2 linked regions of the Thermobifida alba genome follow. The protein of the gene in region 1 binds, or shares a complex with, the protein of each later gene. Links are inferred from orthologs where the notes say so. Each region holds a gene or a part of one and is shown on either strand. Other genes may lie near its edges. The genes, in order: FOF52_RS16785 and rodA.

Evidence for each region.
Region 2: the proteins of FOF52_RS16785 (region 1) and rodA are in contact, whole or in part, in a crystal structure (PDB 6PL5), measured with the Thermus thermophilus proteins. The link is inferred for Thermobifida alba from one-to-one orthologs. Residues at the interface, in WP_223903432.1 of Thermus thermophilus: Arg4, Ile5, His6, Leu8, Ala9, Phe12, Ala15, Leu16, Leu19, Gly20, Arg22, Ala23, Trp24, Leu26, Gln27, Val28, Tyr31, Tyr34, Leu36, Leu43, Thr45, Asp47, Lys156, Gln157, Gly158, Ser160, Val184, Leu201, Glu202; in WP_223903423.1 of Thermus thermophilus: Phe161, Val165, Phe168, Val169, Leu172, Pro198, Tyr199, Glu202, Tyr211, Arg212, Asp213, Gln220, Val221, Gln223, Ser224, Ile226, Ala227, Ile228, Gly229, Ser230, Gly266, Phe267, Val270, Leu274, Tyr277, Gly278, Leu281, Phe285, Leu289, Arg297.

What each region holds. Positions count from the first base shown.
Region 1 is NZ_CP051627.1:3,776,892-3,780,200, forward strand. The notes cover bases 56-3,054. They hold FOF52_RS16785 (peptidoglycan D,D-transpeptidase FtsI family protein), read left to right. Parts: upstream 56-830; coding sequence 831-2,279; downstream 2,280-3,054. Other genes in these bases: FOF52_RS16780 (FtsW/RodA/SpoVE family cell cycle protein), read left to right, coding at 56-834; FOF52_RS16790 (serine/threonine-protein kinase), read left to right, coding at 2,272-3,054. Outside these bases: more of FOF52_RS16780, read left to right, coding at 1-55; more of FOF52_RS16790, read left to right, coding at 3,055-3,309. UniProt on the Escherichia coli protein: Catalyzes cross-linking of the peptidoglycan cell wall. Responsible for the determination of the rod shape of the cell. Is probably required for lateral peptidoglycan synthesis and maintenance of the correct diameter during lateral and centripetal growth.
Region 2 is NZ_CP051627.1:2,489,066-2,492,256, reverse strand. Bases 138-3,018 are described here. They hold rodA (rod shape-determining protein RodA), read left to right. Parts: upstream 138-929; coding sequence 930-2,108; downstream 2,109-3,018. Other genes in these bases: FOF52_RS11010 (TIGR03960 family B12-binding radical SAM protein), read left to right, coding at 2,348-3,018; FOF52_RS11020 (hypothetical protein), read left to right, coding at 566-913. Also shown: ndk (nucleoside-diphosphate kinase), read left to right, coding at 1-92; more of FOF52_RS11010, read left to right, coding at 3,019-3,191. UniProt on the Escherichia coli protein: Peptidoglycan polymerase that is essential for cell wall elongation. Also required for the maintenance of the rod cell shape. Functions probably in conjunction with the penicillin-binding protein 2 (mrdA).

The sequences.
Region 1 (3,309 bases):
AGCAAGCCGCTCAAGATCGGCCCGATCAAGGTGCTGGAACTGCCCCGGATGCGCGACCTGGCGCCGATGGCGGTCATGTGGGGCTTCTGCATCATCGTCCTGGTCATCCTCATGAACGACCTGGGCACCTCGCTGCTGCTGTTCGGCACCTTCCTCGCGATGATCTACGTGGCCACGCAGCGCTCCTCGTGGATCATCCTGGGCCTGAGCGCGTTCTTCGGGGCCTGCGCCCTGCTGTACCCGTTCGTCCCGCACTTCCGCACCCGCGTGGTCACCTGGCTGGACGCCTTCAACCCCGAGGTGTTCTGCACCGACGAGGTCATCAACAACAGCGCTGACGCCTTCTGCGTGCAGGCCGGCCAGAACAGCCAGCAGCTCGTGCAGGGCCTCTTCGCGATGGGCGAGGGCGGCATCCTGGGCGCCGGACTGGGCGGCGGCAAGCCCGGCCACGTCCCCGAGGTGCAGAACGACTTCATCTTCAGCGCGTTCGGTGAGGAACTGGGCCTCACCGGCCTGATGGTGATGCTGCTGGTGCTGGCACTGCTCGCGCAGCGGGGCATGCGCATCGCGCTGGCCTCCCGGGAACTGTTCGTCAAGATGTTCGCCTCGGGGATCTCGTTCCTCATCGCCTTCCAGACCTTCGTGGTCATCGGCGGCGTCACCCGCGTCATCCCGATGACCGGAGCGACCATCCCCTTCGTGGCCAAGGGTGGCTCCGCCCTGCTGTCCAGTTGGATCATGCTCGCCCTGCTGGTCCGGATGAGCAACAACGCCCGCAAACCGGCCCCCGTGGCCATCCAGGACGAGGGTGCGACCCAGGTGATCTCCCGATGAACAAGCCCATTCGCAGACTCGCGGTGTTCTCCCTGGCGCTGTTCGGGGTGCTGCTGCTCAACACCACCTGGATCCAGGCGTTCCAGGCCGACTGGCTCCGCGAGCACGAGTTCAACCGCCGCGACGTGGCCGAGCGGACCTCCCTGCCGCGCGGCCCCATCGTGGTGGGCAACGAGCAGATCGCCTCCTCGACCCTCAACGAGGAGGAGGAGTACTACCAGCGCGAGTATCCTGAGGGAGAGCTGTACGCGCACCCGGTGGGCGTGTTCAACCCGATGGGCAACTTCGGCATCGAGCAGACCCACAACTCCTACCTCGACGGCTCCGACGACAGCCTCATGGTCCGCAACTTCCTGGACATGCTGACCGGCACCGATCCGCAGGGCGCCTCGGTCGTGCTGACCCTGGACCCCGCGGCCCAGCAGGCGGCGCTGGACGGGCTGAAGGCCAACGCCACCAACGGGCGGGGCGCGGCCGTCGCCATCGATCCGAAGACCGGCGCGATCCTGGCCGCGGCCTCGATCCCCACCTACGACCCGAACTCGGTGGCCGACCTCGCCGACATCAACACCTCGGTCGAGAACTGGAACAAGCTGGCCGACGACGAGAACCAGCCGTTGCTGAACCGGGCCTTCAACGAGCTGTACCCGCCGGGCTCCACGTTCAAGATCGTCACGGCCGCCACGGCGCTGGAGAACGGCCACACCATCGACTCCACCATCGACGCGCCCGCCACGCTCCCGATCGGCGGCAGCCAGCTGCCAAACGCCTTCAGCGGCCCCTGCAACGGCGGCGCGCCCGACTCGATCGCGCACTCGATCGAGATCTCCTGCAACACCTCGATGGCGAACTGGGCCATCGAACTGGGTGCCGAAGCCCTGCACGAGCAGGCCACCGCGTTCGGGTTCAACTCCGGACCGATGAACATCCCGCTCGCGGTGACGGAGAGCTCGGCCCCCCTGGAGCCCGACGACAACCTGCGCGCCCAGATGGGCATCGGGCAGGGCCAGCTGCAGGCCACCCCGCTGCAGATGGCGATGGTCGCGGCCGGGGTCGCCAACGACGGCACCGTCATGCAGCCCTACCTGGTCCAGGAGATCCTCGGTCCGGACATGTCCGAGATCGAGTCCACCACCCCCCAGGTGTTCAGCGAGGCGGTCAGCGCCGACACCGCCGAGCAGCTCACCCAGGCCATGATCCTGGTCACCGAAGGCGACGAGGGCAGCGGCCGGACCGGCGCGATCCCCGGCATCCAGGTGGCCGGCAAGACCGGTACCGCCGAGGTCGGCGACGGCGACACCCACAACTGGTTCATCTCCTTCGCCCCCGCCGACGACCCCCAGGTCGCGGTGGCGGTCGTCATCGAACGCGGTAACGCCAGCGGTGGCGTCCTGGCGGCTCCCGTGGCCAAAGCGATCATGGAAGCAGTGATCAACGGTGAGTGAGACACCTGAGCGTGGCCTCGGCTCGCGGGCCGGGGTGGTGCTGATCGACCGGTACCGCCTCGACGAGCGCATCGGTGTGGGCGGCATGGGCGAGGTGTGGCGGGCCACCGACATCCTGCTCAGCCGCCCGGTGGCGGTCAAACTGCTGCACATGGCCCAGGTGAGCGACCCGGTCTCGCAGCAGCGGTTCCGGACCGAGGCGCAGATCACCGCGGCGCTGTCGCACCCGAACATCGCCCAGGTCTACGACTACGGCGACCAGGACGGGTACTCCTTCCTGGTCATGGAGCTGATCACGGGCGAGTCCCTGTCGGCGATCATCAAGCGCAACCCGGGCCTCGACGCCGACATCACCCTGGACGTGGTGGACCAGGCCGCGCAGGCGCTCTCCGCCGCACACGCCGCCGGGGTCATCCACCGCGACATCAAGCCGGGCAACCTGCTGGTCACCGAGGACGGTGCGGTGAAACTCACCGACTTCGGCATCGCCCGCGGCAACGAGTCGGTGACCCTCACCCAGACCGGCATGGTCATGGGCACCGCCCAGTACATCTCCCCGGAGCAGGTCTCGGGGAAGCCCGCCAGCCCGCTGTCGGACCTCTACGCACTCGGCATCGTCGCCTACGAGTGCCTGGCCGGGCAGCCGCCGTTCACCGCGGACACCCCGTTGGCGCTGGCCCTGGCCCACTCCCGGGAACCTCCGCCGCCCCTGCCCGAGACCGTACCGCCCGCAGTACGCGAGCTGGTGGAACGGATGCTGGCCAAGGACCCGCAGGACCGCCCCTCCTCGGCCGCCGAGGTGGCCCAGTGGGCGCAGCACCTGCGGGCCGCCCTCAACGGCGGCGACGCCACCGAGGCGCTGGGGCTGGCGTCGGCCACCGACGCGACGGCAGTGGTCTCCACGGTGCCCGGTCCCGCGACCGGCCCCGGGACCGCCGCACACGGACCGCACTCGGGGGCCCAGGCGCAGGCGTGGCCTCCTCCGGAGGGTGGGGGCTCGGATAGAGTTGCCGGGAGATCCGCAGCGTCG
Region 2 (3,191 bases), 1.3 Mb from region 1 along the record:
GCCTGGACGTCCAGGCCAACATCGTGCACGGTTCGGACTCCACCTACTCGGCCGAGCGCGAGATCAAACTGTTCTTCCCCGACCTGGCCTGAGTTCGGCGGCCCCCGGACACCGGCACAGCGCATCCGCACCGCGGCCGGACGGAACCATCCGTCCGGCCGCGGTGCTGTCTGCGGCACGTTGCGACAAACCGGCGCGTTTGTGTAACTACGTGACTTCGGAGAGTTACGCTAGGGGGTGGCGGGTCACGGAGCGCTCCGCGGCGCCCGTGGCCGCGCCGCGTCCGCCCGACGAGCCGTAGCCCGTCCGACACCGCTGAGGATGCCCATGACCACCACACCCGTCGGCCCCGGCCGTGACACGGCGGCCGGACCGGGAACCGCGGACGCCTCCGCCTCCCCGCGCGGGCGGGCGGGGGGCGCGCTCCCGGCGGTGGTCAGCGGCGCCTCTGCCGTCCCGTCCGGCCCCGCACCGGGGCCGCGGCCCGTCCGGCGGCGCACGCTCCCCCCGCCGGCGGATCCGCCGCGACCGGCGCCGCGGCGCGGTCGGAAGGGGAGGGGAACCGATGGGTGATCCGGTGCGGGCCCGCGGGCACTGGCCCGTGCTCGCAGCCCAGGCGCTGGTGGTGTGCCTGCTGGCGCTCCTCGTGGGCCGGCTGTGGTACCTCCAGGTGCCGATGGGGGAGCACTACCGGGCGCTGGCCGAGAACAACCACGTCCACGTGGTCGCCCCCGCCGTCCAGGGGCGGTTCCTGGACACCGCCGACTGCCCGCCGGCGCGCCACGGGCCCCCGGCCGGGGCCGGGGGCGGGTGCGCCGGGGGACGCATGCGGCCGGCCGACGGCGCCGCACCCCGCTTCGCCGGACCTTTCGAGGACCAGCCGGACGGAGCGGTCCGTCCGGTCGACGAGTGATCCGGAAAGGCGCCGCATGTCGCTCCGTTTCGACCAGTCCGTGCGACTGCCCGCTCCGCTGTCGCGCCTCGTCCGGCTCACCGCCCGGGTCGTGCCCCGCCGCCTCGACTGGGTGCTGCTGGCAGCGGTGCTGACCCTCGGCGTGCTGGGCGCCCTGATGGTGTGGTCGGCCACCCTCCAGCCGGGCGGGCCGCCGGGGCCCACCGGGCACGCCTGGCGGCATCTGGGACACCTCCTGCTGGCCCTGCCGCTCTGCCTCGCCGTCGCCGCGGTGGACCACCGGAGGGTGCGCGCCTACGCCCCGGTGCTCCTCGTGGCCGTGACCGTCGCGCTGCTGCTGGTGCTCGGCCCGCTGGGGGAGGTCGTCAACGGCTCCCGGGCCTGGATCGCCGTCGGCGGCCTCCAGGCCCAGCCCGCCGAGACCGCCAAGATCGCGCTGATCCTGACCGTCGCCGCGGTGCTGGGCGGACCCCCCGACCGGACACGCGCCCCCGCCGCCCGGGAGGTGCTGCTCAGCCTGGGAGTCCTGGCGGTGCCGACGGGGCTGGTCCTGCTGCAACCGGACCTGGGCAGCGCGCTGGTGCTGGGCGTGATCCATCTGGCCATGCTCGCCCTCTCCGGTGCCTCGCCGCGCTGGCCGCTGGGCCTGCTCGGCTGCGGCGCACTGGGGGCGCTCGCGGTGTGGTGGCTCGGCCTGCTCAAGGACTACCAAGTGGCGCGGCTCGTCTCGTTCCTCGACCCGGGCGCCGATCCGCTGGGGGCGGGGTACAACGTCAACCAGGCGCTCATCGCGGTCGGCTCGGGAGGGCTGGGCGGGGCCGGACTGTTCCAGGGCTGGCAGACCAGCGGCAAGCTCGTGCCCGAGCAGCACACCGACTTCATCTTCAGTGTCGTGGCCGAGGAGCTCGGCTTCGCCGGGGGGTGCGCGGTCATCGTGCTGCTGGGCGTGGTGCTGCTGCGCGTCCTGCGCACCGCCGCCCGCTGCGACCAGCCCTACGGCCGCCTGGTCTGCGTCGGGGTGGCGGCCTGGTTCTGCTTCCAGGTGTTCGTCAACATCGGCATGACCCTGGGGCTCAGCCCGGTCACCGGACTGCCGCTGCCGTTCGTCTCCTACGGGGGCAGCGCGGCCGTCGCCAACCTCACCGCGGTCGGCCTGGTCCTGGGGGTGCACGCGCGCACCGGGGAGGCACGGTGACCGCGGACCGGCGGAGGAGAGGGCTCGCCCCCGGCGGGCCGGGACGGGCCGCGGCGGAGCACAGCGCGAGTCCCGCGGCCGCCGGCGGTCCCGACGGCGCCGCCCGCCCGGTCGACCCCGGGGACACCGGGGCCGCTCCCGCGATTCACCGCATTGCCCCGAGGGCGCCTATCCTGGCAGGAACAGGCGCCGTCTCCTGTCCGTCGCCGAGCGACCGCGAACGTGAGGCCCTTTTTCCGATGACTGTCGAATCCGTCTTCCCGCAGTTGGAAGCGCTGCTGCCGCACGTGCAGAAGCCGATCCAGTACGTGGGGGGTGAGCTGAACTCCGTCGTCAAGGAGTGGGACGACACCGAGGTGCGGTGGGCGCTGATGTACCCCGACGCCTACGAGGTGGGTGTCCCCAACCAGGGCGTCCAGATCCTCTACGAGATCCTCAACGAGCGCGAGGGAGTGCTCGCCGAACGCGCCTACGCGGTCTGGCCCGACCTGGAGAAGCTCATGCGCGAGCACGGGGTGCCGCACTTCACCGTGGACGCGCACCGCCCCCTGGCCGCCTTCGACCTGCTGGGCGTCAGCTTCGCCAGCGAGATGGGCTACACCAACCTGCTCACCGCGCTGGACCTGGCGGGCATCCCGCTGCACGCGGCAGACCGCGCCGACGAGCACCCGATCGTGCTGGCCGGCGGACACGCCGCGTTCAACCCCGAGCCCATCGCCGACTTCCTCGACGCCGTCGTCCTCGGCGACGGCGAGGAGATCGCGCTGGCGATCACCGAGATCGTCCGCGAGTTCCGCCGGGAGGGCTCCCCGGGCGGACGCGACGCGCTGCTGGCCCGTCTGGCCGCCACCGGCGGGGTGTACGTGCCCAAGTTCTACGACGTCACCTACCTGCCCGACGGCCGCATCGAGCGGTACACGCCCAACCGGGAGGGGGTGCCGTGGCGGGTGCACAAGCACACCGTCATGGACCTCGACCGGTGGCCCTACCCCAAGAACCCGATCGTCCCGATCGCCGAGTCCGTCCACGAGCGCTACAGCGTGGAGATCTTCCGCGGCTGCACCCGCGGCTGCCGCTTCTGCC